Regions from separate parts of the Pseudoalteromonas sp. MM1 genome, predicted to be linked through region 1. Evidence: predicted binding sites of a transcription regulator. Region 1 holds the regulator's gene; each other region holds the start of a gene.
What was found. The regulator sigma-54, encoded in region 1, starts transcription at its own class of promoters, with help from an activator protein. The targets are predictions, from matches to a motif close to GTTGGCACGNNNNTNGNNT.
Positions count from the first base shown of each region.

Region 2: a site for sigma-54 is predicted at 3,645-3,663, ahead of QUE46_RS03060 (BON domain-containing protein). Genes of this name have one in related genera too.
Region 3: a site for sigma-54 is predicted at 3,542-3,560, ahead of QUE46_RS07340 (EF-hand domain-containing protein). Genes of this name have one in related genera too.

Region 1 is NZ_AP027922.1:3,130,345-3,136,736, forward strand. It holds gene lptA (lipopolysaccharide transport periplasmic protein LptA) at 1-504, shown strand, start outside; gene lptB (LPS export ABC transporter ATP-binding protein) at 501-1,226, shown strand; gene QUE46_RS14110 (RNA polymerase factor sigma-54) at 1,296-2,795, shown strand; gene hpf (ribosome hibernation promoting factor) at 2,823-3,110, shown strand; gene ptsN (PTS IIA-like nitrogen regulatory protein PtsN) at 3,115-3,567, shown strand; gene rapZ (RNase adapter RapZ) at 3,587-4,432, shown strand; gene QUE46_RS14130 (HPr family phosphocarrier protein) at 4,473-4,745, shown strand; gene mgtE (magnesium transporter) at 4,888-6,246, shown strand; gene QUE46_RS14140 (zinc-dependent metalloprotease) at 6,293-6,392, opposite strand, start outside.
Region 2 is NZ_AP027922.1:690,678-697,069, forward strand. It holds gene yaaA (peroxide stress protein YaaA) at 1-510, shown strand, start outside; gene QUE46_RS03045 (mechanosensitive ion channel family protein) at 634-1,590, shown strand; gene QUE46_RS03050 (hypothetical protein) at 1,753-2,502, shown strand; gene QUE46_RS03055 (hypothetical protein) at 2,495-3,202, shown strand; gene QUE46_RS03060 (BON domain-containing protein) at 3,264-3,584, opposite strand; gene srmB (ATP-dependent RNA helicase SrmB) at 3,815-5,044, opposite strand; gene QUE46_RS03070 (tRNA1(Val) (adenine(37)-N6)-methyltransferase) at 5,121-5,819, shown strand; gene QUE46_RS03075 (DUF2147 domain-containing protein) at 5,871-6,317, shown strand; gene QUE46_RS03080 (LysR substrate-binding domain-containing protein) at 6,320-6,392, opposite strand, start outside.
Region 3 is NZ_AP027922.1:1,604,233-1,610,624, reverse strand. It holds gene QUE46_RS07360 (VolA/Pla-1 family phospholipase) at 1-334, opposite strand, end outside; gene QUE46_RS07355 (YciK family oxidoreductase) at 562-1,308, shown strand; gene rluB (23S rRNA pseudouridine(2605) synthase RluB) at 1,373-2,242, opposite strand; gene scpB (SMC-Scp complex subunit ScpB) at 2,239-2,829, opposite strand; gene QUE46_RS07340 (EF-hand domain-containing protein) at 2,981-3,502, opposite strand; gene QUE46_RS07335 (exonuclease III) at 3,724-4,155, opposite strand; gene xthA (exodeoxyribonuclease III) at 4,397-5,203, shown strand; gene QUE46_RS07325 (energy-coupling factor ABC transporter permease) at 5,209-5,856, shown strand; gene QUE46_RS07320 (putative RNA methyltransferase) at 5,853-6,392, shown strand, end outside.

The sequences.
Region 1 (6,392 bases):
CTTGCATTTAGCGCTTCTGCTGCTGAGCCGGCTGCTCAACCGCCAGCAAACCAAATTTCTATTAGTGCAGACCGTCAAGAAGGTCAACTTAAAGAAAACGTAGGTATTTTTGAAAAAAACGTCGAAATTGTGCATGGTAATCGCAAAATTACAGCCGACCGACTCGAAGTACACAAACGTGAAAACTTAGGAGATAACAAACAACTCCTTATCGCCACTGGCAGCCCTGCCTACTTCGAAGAAAAACAAGATGATGGTACAGTAATGAGTGCCAGTGCAAACGAAGTACGTTACGACGTAGCAAAGCGTTTTTTAACACTTGTTGGGGATGCCGAAGTTGCGCAGGCCGGTCAAAAAATTAATGCTAAAAGTATTACCTACGATATGCAGCAGCAGCTTATTAGCGCAGAAAAAGACGAAAACTCAACGGATCGTGTCCACACAATATTAGTGCCAGTAGAAGCAAAAATTAAAGAAAAAACAGGTAACGAAGGTCAACCATGAGCACCTTAAAAGCAGAACTATTAGCAAAAAGCTATAAAGGCCGCCAAGTTGTAAAAAATGTAGGCCTTGAGGTAGAAGCCGGTAGCATTGTTGGCTTATTGGGGCCTAATGGCGCAGGTAAAACCACTACCTTTTACATGATTGTAGGGTTAGTACCAAGCGACAAAGGTAAAATATCTATTGATGATAACGATATTACGTTATTGCCTATGCATAGCCGTGCTCGCTTAGGCATAGGCTATTTACCACAAGAGTCATCAATATTTAGAAAGCTAACAGTTTATCAAAACCTAATGGCTATTTTAGAAACGCGTAAAGAGCTAAATAAAGCCGCGCGAGAAGAAACGCTCAATAACTTACTTGATGAATTTAGTATTCAGCACATTCGTGATAGCCAAGGTATGGCGCTTTCTGGCGGCGAACGCCGCCGTGTAGAGATTGCCAGAGCACTGGCTGCAAACCCAAAATTTATTTTATTGGATGAGCCTTTTGCTGGTGTTGATCCGATTTCAGTGTTAGATATAAAGAAAATAATTGAACATCTTAAAAACCGTGGCATTGGCGTATTAATTACCGATCACAATGTAAGAGAAACCCTTGATGTTTGTGAAAAAGCCTACATTGTTTCTCATGGGGAGCTAATTGCATCTGGCACTCCAGAACACGTATTAAATGACAAAACTGTACGCGATGTTTATTTAGGCGAGCAATTTAGGCTGTAACATTTAAGCCACACCTACAAGCATCTGCTAATATTAATTATAACAACATAAAAGGATTGTTAGAGATACATGAGGCAATCATTACAGCTGCGCATGGGCCAGCAACTTACAATGACTCCACAATTGCAACAAGCGATTCGCTTGCTGCAGCTCAGTACATTGGATCTCCAGCAAGAAATACAAGAAGCACTTGATAGCAACCCGCTATTGGAAGTAGAAGAACAGGATTACACGGAAGAGTCGGCTGGAAAAAATGAGCAAAAAGCTGATGCGGATGATATAACCGTAAGCGCATCTTCTGACGATACAACCAGCGAGTACGAGCAAGACAGTGGCGAAGCTTTAAATAAAGACACCGTTAGCGATGATATGGCAATGGATGTAACTTGGGATGAGTACATGAGCGCAGCCCCAGCTGCATCCTCAGGCCCAATGCCAGAAGATGAGTCTATTTATCAGGGCGCCTCTACTGAAACACTACATGAGTATTTAATGTGGCAGCTTCAGCTTACTCCTTTTAGCCCAACTGACGAAGCAATTGCTATAGCCATTGTAGAAGCTGTCGATGACTCGGGTATTTTAACGCTAAGTTGCGAAGAAATTTTAGAAAGCTTCAACCAAGAAAACGATGACGAAGTTGAAGTTGAACTTGATGAAATAGAAGCCGTTTTAAAGCGTATTCAGTTATTTGACCCTGTCGGTATAGCCGCGCGCAGTTTGCAAGAGTGCTTGTGTATTCAGCTAAACCAGTTTGATAAAGACACCCCTTTTATAGAACAAACTAAAATGATCTTAACCGATCACATTGATCTATTAGCGGCACGCGACTATCGTACATTAATGAAAAAGACTAAGCTTAAAGAAGACGAGCTTAAAGAGGTTATGACCCTCATACATACCCTCAACCCAAAACCTGCAGACACAATAGTAAGGGAAGAGTCTGAGTATGTAATACCGGATGTGTCGGTAAAAAAAATAAAAGGCCGCTGGGTGGTAGAACTAAACCCAGATAGCATGCCAAAAATACGCGTGAATAGTCAGTACGCGGCTATGTCACGTACCGTAAAATCAAGCGGTGATAGCCAATTTATTCGCTCTCACTTACAAGAAGCTAAATGGTTTATTAAAAGCCTTGAAAGCAGAAACGACACGCTGCTAAAAGTAACTAATTGTATTGTAAAACAGCAACAAGCATTTTTTGAACATGGCCCTGAAGCCATGAAGCCGATGGTTTTAAACGATGTTGCTGAAATGGTAGAAATGCATGAATCGACAATTTCGCGTGTAACTACGCAAAAATATATGCATACGCCACGTGGTATTTTTGAGCTTAAGTATTTTTTCTCAAGCCACGTAAGCACTGAAAATGGCGGCGAGTGTTCGTCAACCGCAATACGTGCCCTAATTAAAAAGCTAATTGCCGCGGAAAACTCTGCTAAACCATTGAGTGATAGTAAAATTGCGGATATATTAGCAGAGCAAGGAATTAAAGTAGCTAGACGCACAATAGCAAAATACCGTGAATCGCTAGCTATTCCACCGTCAAATCAGAGAAAGAGTTTGATATAAGACGTAAAAAACAAAGAGGAAATGCTTATGCAACTAAACCTAACTGGTCGTCACGTAGAAGTAACTGATTCACTTAGAGACTATGTAAATAATAAATTTGCAAAGCTAGAAAGGCACTCAGATCATATTAGTAATGTGCATGTCATTCTCGATGTAGAAAAACTCAACCAAAAAGCAGAAGCGACTATTCATGTAAGTGGCGCAGATTTATTTGCCTCAACAGAGCACCAAGATATGTATGCCGCTATAGACTCGTTGATTGACAAGCTCGATCGTCAAGTCATAAAACATAAAGAGAAGCTTGCTAGACACTAATATTATGAAATTAAGTACATTAGTATGCCAGGACTGCAGCAAAGCTGCGGTCCTTTTTAGTAGTAAAAAAAGAATTTTAGAGTTTATCAGTGAGCTGGCTCATGAAAAGCTTCCTTATTTACCACAACAAGATATTCTTAATGCACTGGCAAGCAGAGAAAAACTAGGCAGTACGGGCATAGGCCGAGGTATCGCCATTCCGCACGGTAGAATGGCTGGGGTTGAAGAGCCGCTGGCTTTAGTACTTGTTAGCGACACACCTGTTAACTTTGATGCTATTGATAACTGCCCTGTTGATATTTTTGTTGCACTCATCGTACCAGATGGTGATAACCAACAGCATCTAAAGACTCTGGCAACCATAGCTGATAAACTGAACAATAAAGAATTTTGTAAACAGCTGCGTAGTGCTAAAACCGATGCAGAGCTGTATCAAGTTATTGTTGATCAATCATAGTAAATACTAAGGGCTATAAATGGAGTTAATTATCATAAGCGGCCGCTCTGGTTCGGGTAAATCGGTTGCTTTACGCGTGGTTGAAGATTTAGGTTATTATTGCGTCGATAATATTCCGGTCAACTTACTGCCTTCCTTAGTACGTAGTGTTTCAGATAACTATGACAAAATAGCCGTTAGTATAGATGTTCGTAATATCCCAAAAGAACAAGACGAATTTAACGATATTCTTGAGTATCTTCCTGACTTTGCTAAACCTACATTATTTTATTTAGATAGTGATGATCAAACACTGATCAAACGCTTTTCAGAAACACGCAGATTACACCCTTTATCTATCGATTCATTACCGCTTGATTTAGCAATAAAAAAAGAAAAAGAACTGCTTGATGTACTCGTAACTCGCGCAGATTTTATGCTTGATACGACTGATTTAAGTGTCCACCAATTAGCTGAGTCAATTCGCGAAAAAATACTCGGTAAAAAAGATAAACAACTTATTGTAACGTTTGAATCGTTTGGCTTTAAACACGGCATACCTAAAGAGGCTGATTATGTGTTTGATGCTCGCTTTTTACCAAACCCGCACTGGGAGCCTGAATTAAAACCGCTTACAGGTCTTGATCAACCAGTAAAAGATTTTTTGGCAAATCACAGCATAGTGCAAAAATTCACTTGGCAAATTCAAACCTTTGTGCAAACTTGGTTACCACATTTAGAACGTAATAACCGCAGCTACCTCACTATTGCTATAGGTTGTACTGGTGGGCAACACCGCTCGGTTTATTTAGCCCAAACTATAGGTGAGAGCTTTGCCATGACACACCCGAATGTCAAAATTCGCCATCGTGAGCAAGAAAAGTAACCTTAAAATAATAACCTGTTCAGTTTAGGTATAGTAATTTATGCGCTGTGAAGACACGTTTTTAATAAAAAATAAATTAGGCTTACACGCCAGAGCGGCAACGGTACTTGCGCAATTAGCTGTGCAGTTTGATGCTAAAATTACCTTACATCAAGATGATAAAGAAGCCGCGGGTGATAGCGTATTAGCCTTAATGCTACTCGAAAGTAGTAAAGGTAAAGAAGTTAAAGTTGTATGTGAAGGCCCAGACTCAGAACAAGCTCTCCACGCTGTTGGGCAACTAATCGCACAGCGATTTAACGAACAAGAATAAACGTTTAATTACTAAGCTTACTCATACATTTTGCTTTACGCCTTGATTAGTTTGTGTAGCTTGCTAAGCGAATAGTGTTTAATTAGATTAACCGCAATGCGGTTAATCGTCTCCCCCTTGTATATAAAAAATTAGGATGCCAATGCCAGAAGCGTTTGAACAAGACTACCCACTGCGACAACTAAAACAGGTGACTAAATCACTTAATAGTGGGCAATTTGTTCAAGTAAGACGCATGCTAGCAAAAACGGCTCCATGTGATACTGCCCTTTTACTTGAATCCTCTCCGCATAAAATTAGACGCATGCTTTGGCAGCTGGTTGACCCAGATGTACAAGGAGATGTACTAGAAGAGCTCTCTGAAGATGTACGTTTAGGTATCATTGCACAAATGGAACCTGAGCATATTGCCGCCGCCACTGAGGATATGGGCCACGATGATTTAGGTGAAGTACTTAGAAGCTTACCTGACACTGTGTACAAAGATGTGGTTAGTGCGATGGATACGCAAGACCGTGAACGAGCTACACAGGCTTTATCTTACCAAGAGCGCTCAGCTGGCGCGTTAATGAACACCGATACGGTGACCATTCGCCCAGACGTTACGCTGGATGTTGTACTGCGTTATATTAGGCTACGAGGTGAACTACCAGAAGGCACTGATGATTTATACGTTGTTGATAAGCATAACTGTTTTTTAGGTGCGTTATCACTTAGTACGCTTTTAACTAATCCGCCTGAAAAGATAGTACGGGATTTAATGGATGAAGACTGTGAGTCTATCCCTATCTCGATGGATGAAAGTGAAGTCGCTCAATTATTCGAACGCCATAACTGGATATCGGCACCAGTAGTCGATGATAACGCACACTTGCTTGGACGTGTCACCATTGACGATATTGTTGATGTTATTCGTGAAGATGCAGAGCACAGCTTATTGAGTCTTGCTGGTCTTGATGATGAGGAAGACACCTTTGCACCGGTTTTAAAAAGCTCAAAGAAACGCTCAGTATGGCTAGGTGTTAATTTACTTACCGCTTTGGCTGCTGCCTTTGTGGCCAGCTTTTTTGAAAGCACCCTAGATATTTTACCTATTTTAGCCGTACTTAATGGCATTGTGCCCTCAATGGGTGGTGTAGCAGGTAGTCAGTCATTAACACTGGTTATTCGCGGTATTGCCGTGGGCCATATAAATCAAACCAACCAACGCTTTTTAATGGCTAAAGAGCTGGCTATAGGTGCATTAAACGGGATTATTTGGTCATTACTCATTGCAGGTGTAATTGCACTTTGGCAGTGGGATTTTATGCTTGGTGGCGTGCTCGCATTTGCAATGTTTATGAACCTTGTAGTGGCGGGTGTCGCTGGCGCATGTATTCCTATTTTATTGAAAAAAATGAATATAGACCCTGCACTTGCCGGCAGCGTTGTACTAACAACAGTGACTGATATTGTCGGTATTTTTGCCTTTTTAGGCACCGCAACGTGGCTACTTATTTAACAACCTGAACTCAGGTTAAGTAGCCACTACACACTAAAACATACAACTATATTGGTGAGCCCGGTGGCATTGGTAAATTAGTAAAGTTTTCAGGCCACTTGCCTACTTTTAAAAACTGTTTAATCTGCTCTGCTAAATACTGTTTA
Region 2 (6,392 bases), 1.2 Mb from region 1:
TTAGATGCCGCAACACTTACTGCAGCCAACCTCGATTATGCGCAAAGCCATTTACGTATACTTTCAGGTTTATACGGTTTATTAAAACCACTTGATTTAATGCAAGCCTACCGCCTCGAAATGGGCACCAAGCTTGATAACCCTCGCGGTAAAAACTTGTATGAATTTTGGGGCAGTATTATTGCTAATAAATTAAACGAGGAACTAAAAGCGCAAGACGCACAATACCTCGTTAATCTTGCTTCAAATGAGTACTTTAAAGCAGTAGATAAAAAAGCGCTTAATGCACAAATTATTACGCCGCATTTTAAAGATTGTAAAAATGGTCAATATAAAGTAATTAGCTTTTACGCTAAAAAAGCACGCGGCATGATGGCCCGTTACATCATAGAAAACCAAGTAACGCAGCTTAGCCAATTAAAAGAGTTTAGTGTGGCGGGTTATTACTTTAGTCCTGAAGCAACCACTAAAGATCTTGAGCCTGTATTTATGCGCGACGAACAAAATTAAGCGTTTATACTCAGCAAACAATGAGTTAAAAAGCCATGCAATGCATGGCTTTTTTTATGCTGGCGCTAAACTTGCTAACTTCACCTACTATTAATGAGATAAAAAATAGATAGGTGTAAAAATATGATCAGTATTCCTTCAGTTGGCGAAGCCGAAAAGCTCATCGAAGAAAAACTCGGTGGGTGGTTTGATGTCGTTATTAGCCACATCCCAAACTTTATTGTGGCCGTGGTGATAGCCATTGTATTTTCAATAATAGCGCGCTTTGCCGGTCAGCTGATGAAAAACCTATTAAGGCGTTCACTCGACTCAAAACAAATAGCCGACCTAATGGCCTCTATTTTTAAGGTCATTGTGTTATGTGTGGGCCTATTTATCGCTTTAGATTTTATGGGGTTAAAAGGCACAGTTACATCGTTACTAGCGGGTGCGGGTATTGTGGGTTTAGCTATTGGCTTTGCTTTTCAAGACATGACCGAGAACTTAATTGCCGGTATTGCTATGGGAATACGCAAGCCATTTAAAGCGGGTGATGTAATTGAAACCGACGATGTATTTGGCTCGGTACATTCTATAAACCTGCGTAACACGCTAATAGAGAGCTTTTACGGGCAGTTAATACTGGTACCTAACAAGGTATTATTTAGAAATGTGTTAAAAAACTACACCACGTTAGGCGTTAGACGAATAGAAGTACCGGTGGGTATTTCATACGGCGACGACATTGAAAAAGCCAAAGAAGTTATCGTTGATAAAATTAACGAGTTTGACTTTGTAATACGTAAAGATGAAACCGCTGTGTACGCAGAAGGTTTTGGCGACAGTAGCATTAATTTACTGGTGTGGTTTTGGATAAAATACCCAGGCGAGCCAGACTTTATGACAGTACGTCACAAGGGCGTAGTGGCCGTTAAACAAGCACTTGATGCTGCAGATATTAGTATTCCATTCCCAATACGTACGTTAGATTTTGGCATTAAAGGCGGTGAAAAGCTCGATGCCATGATAAGCGATAAAATAAACCAGCAGTCAGCAAATAAAGAGGGTGATAATAATACTGATGCAAGCCAAGGTGAGTAAATAATTTAAAACTCACAACGCAAAAGCATTGGGAAATAGTTACCGACTATCAGCGCGTTTTTACAAAGTAAAAGCGCGGTGATATATACCATTAATTAAGTCGTTTTAAAATGTTGATTGATATTTAACCTTTCGTACTTTAAATTTAACACTTTAAAAATAATGGATTATTTTAATGAGCTCCTTTTCTTCAAGCGCAAAAAACACCTACTTAAATATTATAATCATCATCCTAAAGAAGTTGGTTCACAACTTTATATTAGGAATAAACAATATTACGACTCAAAAGGTTTTACCTCTACAGACTGCATCACTTATGCATTGAATGTAATGTCTGCTGCGTTTTCAGAGGTAGGCAATAGTGAGGCTAAAAATACGATTTGGAAAAAGGGACACAGTGGTATTATTACAGCTCAATATTTAGTGAGTAACCTCGGTTGGGAAACCGTTTATATTAATGCTGATATTAATCACCCCGCAGATGGCGAAAATAAACACCCTTTGGCATATTTGCAGCAAGTTAAAAGGGATGGTAAATACTATAATGTCCCTGTTCATCATGCTCTGACGAATTATCGCCCAACTGATAAAGAATCGGCTCAGGAGCAAGGTTTGTGGAAGATCTATAAATCAAGAGGTTTAAAAGTAGGCCCAACAACACTTAATATAGTTGACTATAACACCATGAGAAAAGTTCCTTTTGGATTCGGCGTTTCAAATGGTGGTATGCATACATGGCTTTTTTCTGAAGGATATGTTTATGAAGTTCATTGGGATGGTATTGGTGCTAGCCTTTACGAAAAAACACCTTTGAATTTATTTAACTGGTTATCTGGTGTTATTATTGTACCAAAAGATTCATCAGGATTATTAAAATCACTACCACAAGTGGCTCGGCATTTACATGAATAAAAAAAGCATAACTCATTGCTCTATCATTTTATTTATTTTAAGTTTTATTATAGGCTGCAATCCATTAAATAATACTCAGCAAGATAATACTAAAGAGCTTAATAAACGGTATGGTTTAAGTTATCAATTAACAGTTGAAAACAATAACGCAGGAATTACTTTTTTTGATCGCGATAATAATTTTATATCCAAGCTAACTTTACCCGATGAAAGTGCATACGTGAGAAGAAAAGAGTTATTAGAATTTTGCGATGAAGACAACTCTTTATGTCCGGATATGAAGCCTGAAAGTAGTTTAGTTAGTTGGTCGCCAGGTGGTGATTTTTTAGCCGTTTTTGCAGGGGACACCCAAGGTTTTTGGTTTGTACCAACTATTGAAATAACCAAGTCTGCATTTAATGAAAGGCATATACTCAAGATTGGACTTCATCAAACAACTAACCGCTTTAATATCGGTTTGTTTCATCAAACCGGAGGGTGGTTGAATAACGAACAATATGTTTTTTCTGCAGGTATAAGTGGTGACAATTTTGTTTATAAGTTCAACACAAAAACAAAGGAACTTAAGGGTTTTCCTTTTGAGCTAAATGAAGGCTCTACAGTGAGCAATTTTGAAGAAGTGTTTGTAGATAGTTATTATTCGCAAAAAAATAGTTTTAAAATAAGTGATGTGGCTAAACAACTAGAAGAATTAAAATAAAAAGCGCCGCTTGTGTTGGAGTAACAAGCAGCGCTGAGAAATAAGTTAGGAAAAAGGTATATTAAATAACACTAATTTTATTACGGATGATTTTAACGCCATCCATGTTTTCTAAAAACTTTTGCGCAAGTGCACGTTGAAAACCTGTTTGCGCTTCACCGTATAAATCTACTTCACCGTCTTCTACCTGCACGCGAATATCGTTTAATGCTAAATTTGGGTTAGTGCGTAACGTATTGGTGATTGTTTGTTGTAAGTTAGGTTGAGTAGCCACACTGCTTACTACGGCTAAGTTAGTTGCTGCACTTACTTTTGTAGCGCAAGCTAATAAAAATAAACAACAAAATGATACTAAAGCGATAGTTAACTTAAAGCGGTTCATAACTTTATCCTTACATTACGGTTAATAGTGCAGCAATTATTAGCTGAGTTACTTTCTCAGTTACAATTTCGATGCCAATTTTAATCTATTGAAATGTAAAGGTATTTTGTTAAGTGGAATTTCAGGTGGGCAATAATTACATTTTAATGGGAATGAGTTACATGCTTGGGTTACATTTGTAACAGGTACAAATAAGCCGGCAATTGCCGGCTTATTTAGGGGGTAGGGGGTTATTTCTTTTTATTTTTAGCTTTGGCTTTTTTCTTAGCTTTCATCTTTACAGGGTCTTTACGCTTTTTAGCGGGTGGCTTAGCCTCTTTATGCTGTGGCTCAAGCCCTTTAATTATACGGCGCTTAAGCTTTTGCTCTGTGTAGCGTTCAACCTTGTATAAAATACCAATGTCGTGTGCTTCAACAAGCGATATTGCAATCCCTTTTTTACCAGCACGGCCAGTACGGCCAATACGATGTACATAAACATCGGCAGTGCGTGGCATATCAAAGTTAATTACGTGGCTAATGTCAGAAACGTCAATACCACGGGCCGCAACGTCGGTTGCTATTAATATGCGCGTTTTACCACTGTGAAAGTTTTCCATGGCTTTCATGCGCTTATCTTGCGGCATTTCTCCACGTAGCCATGCTGCTTTTACACCATTATTAGTAAGCTCACCAATAAGTGTTTCTAGGCGCTCACGGGTTTTAACAAATACAATGGCTTTACTTACGTCTGGGCCATTTAAGGTATTTACTAAAAGCTCTAGTTTGTGGTGGTAGTCATCAGCAAGGTGAACCCACTGGTGAATTTTTGCTTTTTCTTTACGCGATGATTCCGCCTCAAGTAACGCTGGGTCGTTTAAAATACGCTCTGCAAATAACTCAACGCTATCGCCTTCTAAAGTCGCAGAGAATAAAAAGCACTGACGACGGTTTTTAGCTTCGTCACATATGCGCAGCATTTCTTTTCTAAAGCCCATGTCTAACATGCGGTCAGCTTCATCAAGAATAAGCATTTCTACGTTTTCAGCATGGAAATTTTCGGTTTCAAGGTATTCCATTAAACGCCCTGGTGTGGCGATTAAAATATCGTTATTGTTTTCAAAAATTTCTTTGTGGGTGCCGTAGTTTATACCACCTGTTACTACACCAATTTTAAGGTGAGTGCCTTTAGCAAGCAGTTCACATTGCTCATGAATTTGATAAGCCAGTTCACGGGTTGGGGTCATTATTAACACACGTGCAAAACCTGGGTCGCGACGCGGAAAATCCATTAAATATTGAATAGCCGGAATTAAAAATGCCGCCGTTTTACCTGTGCCAGTAGGTGCTGATGCTAAAATATCGCGACCTTGCAGCGCTTCAGGAATAGCTTGTTGTTGAATGCTGGTTGGTGTCTCGTAGCCCATTTTATCAATGGCGTTGAGTAGTTTAGTATCAAGATCAAATTCAGAAAATTGCATAGAGTGTCTAAAATAAGGGACAATTACCTGCAATTATACGCGCTATACGCCAGTTGGTGAATGAAAAGGTGAAAAAATGTCAGGGTTTACGTTTAAACAATTTAAGGTTGAGCACGATAAGTGCGCCATGAAAGTCTCAACCGATGGCATTTTACTTGGCGCTTGGGCTAATTTAAGTGATGCAAAGTCACTACTCGATATAGGCACAGGTACCGGTTTACTCGCACTTATGTGTAAACAGCGCCAACCGGCACTTAGTATAACTGCTGTTGAAATTGATGAAGCAGCTTACAAGCAAGCACAACAAAATATAGCCTCTAGTCCGTGGCCAAATATCACAGTAAAGCACACCACTATTCAAACGTTTAAACAGGCGCTGCCATTTGATATTGTGATATCTAACCCCCCTTATTTTAACCACAGCTTAAAAGGGCTAAGCGATGCCCGTAACACCGCACGCCATACCGATGGTTTAAGTTTTGACGAGTTAATAAATGCCTATATGCGTTTAAGCCATAAGCATTCGTGTTTTAACGTAATTTTACCCACCACAGAGGCGGACATATTTATTGAATTGGCAAAACAAAACGGGCTTTATTTAAACGCGCACTGCCAAGTAAAAACCACACCAAGTAAAGCATTTAGCCGCAGTTTAATGCGCTTTAGCTTAGTAAACACTTTACCTGAGCTTACCTCCCTATGCATAAAAGATGAAAACAATCGCTACAGCGATGATTATATTGCGTTATGCAAAGCGTTTTACTTGAAGATGTAATGTTAAAACTACTCTTGCTATGATAATAAAAAATTTTGTAGGAATTTAAAAATGAAAGGAATGAACAAGCTAGGGTTTCTAACTACACTCGCTGCGGCTTTATTTTTAAGCCAAGGTGCGCTTGCAAACATGACTCCTGTTGGGCTTTGGAAAACCATAGATGAAGACACCAACGAATCTAAATCGTACGTACGTATTACTCAAAACGATAAGGTGTTAAGTGGTAAAGTTGAGACTATTTTAGACCCTGCTAAACAAACCGGTATTTGTAAAGAGTGCGATGGCGCATTAAAAGATCAGCCTATTTTAGGGATGACTATTATCACTGACGTTAAGCCAGAAGGTGATGGCGTGTGGGGCGATGGTGAAATACTTGACCCTACAAATGGTAAAACCTATACCGTGCAACTAACGCCACAAAACAACGGTAAAACGTTAGAAGTACGTGGCTATATTGGCTTTTTTTACCGTAACCAATATTGGGAGCGCATAGAGTAGCGTTACTCGCTTGCTGTTTTTAAAAATTCGCGTTTAAGCCACGCTCGTAATGCGCTTACTTGTGGGTGATTAAGC
Region 3 (6,392 bases), 1.5 Mb from region 1:
ATACACCAGTCGGGAAAGTTAAATCAATTTTGTAAGGTACTTGTGATGACCAGCCATCTAAAGCACCTAACGCTAACTGCGGATCTGCATAAGCAGTGCGGGGCACAGAAACGTTATCGTCGTCTAATTCACCTGGAATATTAATTGTGCCATCTTGAGTGCCACTCATTAATAAATCGTTAGGGACAGATAAAACCCCATTAGCAGGGTCAAAGGTCACCGTAGCATTAGGTATTATGGTTGCAGTATCGTTTTTGACATCTTCTAATGTTTCTCCGCCGCCACAACCTGCTAATGCAGCTGTAACTGAGAGTGAGAGTAGCATTTTTTTCATATTTTTAGCTCCGCACATATCTTTATTTTTATAGTGTGTTCATTCAAAGTAAGTGTGTTTAATCAGTGTAGTAAAGTTAAAACAATGTAATCAGTTTATTAATGAGACATTAGACCAGTTAAACTTAACGTAAAGTTTATAATTCCGCCACCTAAATTTTCAATAAATTCGATTACTTGACGATTTGCTATGTTAAAATCAAAAAAAATTTATAAATTGGTATTTATATGCAAACTTATCTAGCAACTCAAAATGCACTTCAAAATAAAGTAATATTAATTACAGGTGCCGGCGATGGTATTGGCCGCGTAGCTGCTATTACCTATGCAAAGCATGGCGCAACAGTTATTTTACTGGGTAAAACTACAAATAAGTTAGAATGCGTTTACGATGAGATTGTTAATGCTGGTTACCCACAGCCGGCTATTGTGCCAATGGATTTAAAAGGCGCGACAAAGCAAAACTACCGCGATTTAGCAGCCACAATCGAAAGTCAATTTGGCCGATTAGACGGCTTATTGAATAATGCGGGTATTTTAGGGTCGCTCGGCCCTCTTGAGCACTTTTGCTCTTCTACGTTTGAAAACATCATGAAAGTGAATGTGACCGCACAAGCAATGATCACCAAAGCACTATTTCCTGTATTGCGTAAGTCAGATAATGCCTCTATTGTTTTCACTTCATCAAGTGTGGGGCGTAAAGGGCGCGAATTTTGGGGACCATATGCAATATCTAAGTTTGCCGTTGAAGGTATGATGCAAACTTGGGCTTGTGAAGTGGGGAAAACCAATATCCGTGTAAATTGTATAAACCCTGGTGCAACGCGTACCTCTATGCGTGCAGCGGCCTACCCGGGAGAAGATCGTGATAAGCTGGCAACCCCTGAAGATATAATGCCAACGTATTTATACCTTATGAGTGATGATTCAAGTAAGGTGAATGGCGAGTCACTCGACGCACAAACTAAAAAGTAACATTTTATTTTTCTCATTAAAAAGCCGCAATAAATTGCGGCTTTTTAGTTACTAATTGTAAAAGCTATTTACGCTTTGTTTGCTTAACACGTTGGTTATGCTTTTTAACTGCTTTGCGAATTTGGTTGATTTTAGCACGCTTATCTTTGCGTTTTTCAGGCATTACCGACAATTTAGTTTGTGTTTCACGGCCTAATTTAACCGTTTTACGTAAATAGTTAACGGTTTCTAAATCAAGTTCAGCCCAGCCACCTTGAGGTAGGCGTTTATCTAACTCTAATTTTCCGTAACGAATACGAATAAGACGAGACACTTCTACATCCTGCGATTGCCATAAACGGCGAACTTCGCGGTTACGTCCTTCGTTTAGCGTTACATTGTACCAGCGGTTAATACCTTCGCCGCCCAGTGATTTAACTGTTAAAAATTTAGCAGGTCCATCTTCAAGCTCTACGCCACGTGTTAAGTTTTTAATGGTTTCATTGGTTACTTCACCAAATACACGGGCTGAATATTCACGCTCAACTTCATAACTTGGATGCATTAATCGATTAGCTAACTCACCATCGTTAGTAAATAACATTAAACCCGCCGTATTAATATCTAATCGACCAACCGCAATCCAACGTTCACCGTCTATGCGAGGTAAACGGTCAAAAACAGTACGGCGACCTTCCGGGTCTTTACGTGTACTTAACTCACCTTCTGGCTTGTTGTACATAATTACACGACAAATGCGGTCTGCTTTTTCTTCAATTTTAACTGTGTGGCCATCAACTCGTATTAAGTCGGTTTCCTCAACACGGTCACCTAATTTAGCCACTTTACCATTAACACTAACGCGGTTTGCATCAATGTATTTTTCCATTTCACGTCGTGAGCCTACCCCGGCACGGGCTAGGACTTTTTGTAACTTTTCACCTTGAATACTCATTCGGATGGTTCTCTCACAGAAGGATCACTTAATAACTGGTTTATTTTGCTTTCTTGCTTTGCTGGCAATGCAGGGAGTTGCTCTAAACCGGTTAACGAAAAATAATCTAAAAATAATTTTGTAGTTGCATAAAGTGCTGGTTTACCAGGTACCTCTTTGTGCCCTACTACTTTAACCCACTCTCGCTCAAGGAGGGTTTTAATAATTGCCGATCCGGTTGTTACACCTCTTACTTGCTCTATTTCACCACGCGTTATTGGTTGCCTGTAAGCAATTAACGACAATGTTTCTAATAGTGCGCGAGAATATTTAGGTGCCCGTTCTTGCCATAAATTACTAAGCCAAGGACTTAAACTACTACACGCTTGAAAACGATAACCACTGCCTACTTCAACGAGCTTAATGCCACGTGTTTGATAGTGAGTATAAATAGCGTCAATTGCAGTGTTAATTCGTGACATAGAAATAGCTAAATCAGCCAGTACTGTATCTTTTAAGTGGCGTTTGCTAACAGGTTTGTCTGAGACAAATATAGCCGCTTCAATGATCTCAATTAATTGTTCATCACTAATTCGACGACCCGCCATAATATTTTGCTTTGCCCTTTAAAATACTTAGCCATCTATTATGACAGAACATCGCAAAAGGGGGAAAATATATCTGCTTTTAAAACAAATTAAATGCACAAAAAAGCCAGCAATTAATGCTGGCTATTGTATGTAGCGTATTTAACTAACATTAGCTGTTTTTATAATGCTTTAGTGCATCATCTTCAGCAACGGCTTTACCGTATTTGTTAATGTAGCCTTTAAACTCACCTTTACTGATGCGTTTATCATTGTTGCCATCCATATAACCAAAATGGTTAGAAATATCATCATCATCAGCTTCTTCTACTGAGATGTAACCATTTTTGTCGTTATCTAAACTTCTAAAATCATTTTCAATTTTATCAAACTTAGCTATTTTAGCTTTAAATGCCGACTCACTTACTTCGCTGTCAGTCGCTACCTTACCGGTATTTAACTGCATGTAAGTGTTAAATTCTTTACGACTGATCTCATTATCCATATTGGTATCAATATTTGAAAAGTGACCCCAGATGCTATCGTCATCTGCTTCTACTTTTGAAATATAACCATCGCTGTCGTTATCTAAACTTGCAAAATCGCTATCGATTTTTTCAAGGCCTTGGTTTGAGGCACAAGCGGCTAAACTTAACGAAGCTAAAATAGTTGTTGCGAGTGTTAACTTTTTCATAAGACGTATCCTTGTAGTTAGTAAATGTCACTTTAACTAATACAAGTCCAGTGCCAAAGTACGCAAGCCACCAATAATCAATAAGTTATGTAGGTTTAGTTTATTTTATATACACTAATCAATTACTTAGCTTTGCAATGATTGCTGCCTACCTTGTAATTTTTGCAAAAAAATACCCAGTACAAACTGGGTATTATTTTAATCTATATGTTACTGCGCAATTAGATTGCTGCGTTTTGATAACGCTTTACAAATTCAGTGACATTTTGGCCGTTACACTTTAATGAGTTTAAGTTACCAATTTTTTGGCGAACAGGCGCAAGACCTTTCTTTAACGCAGTGATACATAACTGTGTTTCTTGTTGTGCATCTTTTGCAAACACTTCAACTTTTGATTCAGCAGCTTGGTTAGACGTTACCTTTTTAGCAATGTCGCGAATATCCTGACCATTACATAAAACACTTTTAGAAAAACGCGATAAGTATACACCGTGCTGTGCTGCTTCTTTGCGTGCTGCACTAAAGCCTTCATTTGCACTTAATACACATAATTTAGATTCAAGTTTGTTATCTTGACTGAAGTAAGTGTTGCTTTTTGCTGATACAGACGCAGAGGCTAATAAAGCAGTAGCTAAAAGTAATTGTGTTTTCATGAGAGAGATCCTATTTGAACGACTAAACAAGTAATTTTTGCGCATTATATATTCAATAATTACGAGATCAATTGAATTTTTTATTTATTTAAATAATTAATAAAGCATTTACAATGTTTAAACCTTACGCACCAATTGATCAACATTTGCGCAGCTATTTTCTCATTTCGAGCGTGTTATGTAGGCTTATTTACTGATACAATTTAGTTATAAAAACAGAGTCTAATTAAAGGTATATTTTATGAAGGTTATTTCTTTCAATATCAATGGTCTGCGAGCACGCTTACACCAGTTACAAGCAATTATAGATAAACACCAGCCAGACATTATTGGTTTGCAAGAAATTAAAGTTCATGATGAGGCGTTCCCTCTCGAGGACGTACAAAAAATGGGTTACCACGTTTATTTTCATGGTCAAAAGGCACACTACGGTGTGGCAATGTTATGCAAAAATGAGCCTAAATCGGTCTTAAAAGGTTTTGCCAGCGACACTGAAGAAGCACAAAAACGCATGATAAGTGTGACAGTTGAGCAAGAAAATGGCCGCGACCTAACGGTAATGAATGGTTATTTTCCGCAAGGCGATAATATAAATCACGAAACAAAATTCCCTTATAAGCGCCAGTTTTACAAAGATTTAATGACCCATTTAGAAACAAACCATACGCCAGATGGAGACGTCATTGTTATGGGCGATATCAATATTTCACCTACCGACTTAGATATTGGTATTGGTGATGTAAACGCTAAACGCTGGCTTAAAACAGGTAAGTGCTCGTTTCAACCAGAAGAGCGTGAATGGCTTGCTAAATTATTGAATTGGGGCTTTAAAGATACTTTCAGGGAGCAAAACCCTGAAACAAGCGACAAATACTCATGGTTTGATTATCGCTCTAAAGGGTTTGTGGATAATCGTGGTTTACGCATTGATGTTGTACTTGCTACTCATGCCCTAGCTGAGCGCTGTATTGATACCGGTATAGATTACGAATTACGCGGCATAGAAAAGCCCTCTGACCATGCACCAATTTGGTCAACTTTTAAATAATTGCCATGTTAACGCTTGAAATACAAGGGCCACTTTGGGCCCTTGTTATCATTATTACTTTTATTAGCGTAGAAAAAACTACCTATAAAGCACTTTATAATACGCCTGCACGACAAATAGGGGTACTTGCGTGTGCGTTAGTATTTGCAATGTTATGGCAAATTAAAGCGGGTATTTTAAGCGGTCTTGATTTACACATTTTAGGTGTCACTGCCGCAACGCTTATTTTAGGGTGGCGCCTTACTATTTTAAGTAGCCTGCTAGCCATTGCCCTATTAGCGGCTTTTGCAAACATTGATATCAATCTTCTGCCCATGCAAATACTGTTTGGTGCATTTATTCCTACATTATTAAGCTACCTTGGCTTTATAATGAGTTATCAGTATTTACCGCGCCATTTTTTTGTTTATATTTTTGTCTGCTCTTTTATATTGGCAGGCTTTATTGCATGTTTAAAAATAAGCTTAGGGGCTTTGTTTTATTTGCTCATAGGGCAATATAATTGGCAAGAATTGGCGGATAATTACGTATACCTAAGTGCTATCATTTGGTTTCCTGAGGCAATGCTCAACGGTATGGCCATTACGCTTTTGATCACTTATCGGCCACACTGGGTCAAAACTTTTTATGATAAGGACTACCTAGACTCATGAGTCTGCAATACCAATGCCCTTTATGTAACCACGCACTTTCAAAACACAATTCATCACTTCGATGTGACAATAATCACACCTTCGATTTTGCTAAAGAAGGCTATGTAAATTTATTACCGGTGCAACACAAAAACTCAAAGCAACCGGGGGATTCGCTCGAAATGGTACAAGCAAGGCGTGCTTTTTTAGAACAAGGCTTTTATGCATTTTTACAGCGCGCATTAAGTAATATAATTAGTGAGCGCAAACCCAAAGTGCTAATAGATTTAGGCTGCGGTGAAGGGTTTTACACTCATGCCATTGCCGACAAAATAGAGGCTCAGGTATACGGCGTCGATATTTCTAAATCAGCCGTAAAATATGCAGCAAAGCGTTATCCACAATGTCAATTTAGCGTTGCATCAATTAGCCAAGCGCCTTTTAAATCAGGCACGTCAGATGTGTTACTTAGTGTTTTTGCGCCTTTATTTGAACAAGAGCTGGCGCGTTTAGCAGCGCCTAATGGCACATTAGTAGTTGCAAGCCCAGGGCCATGG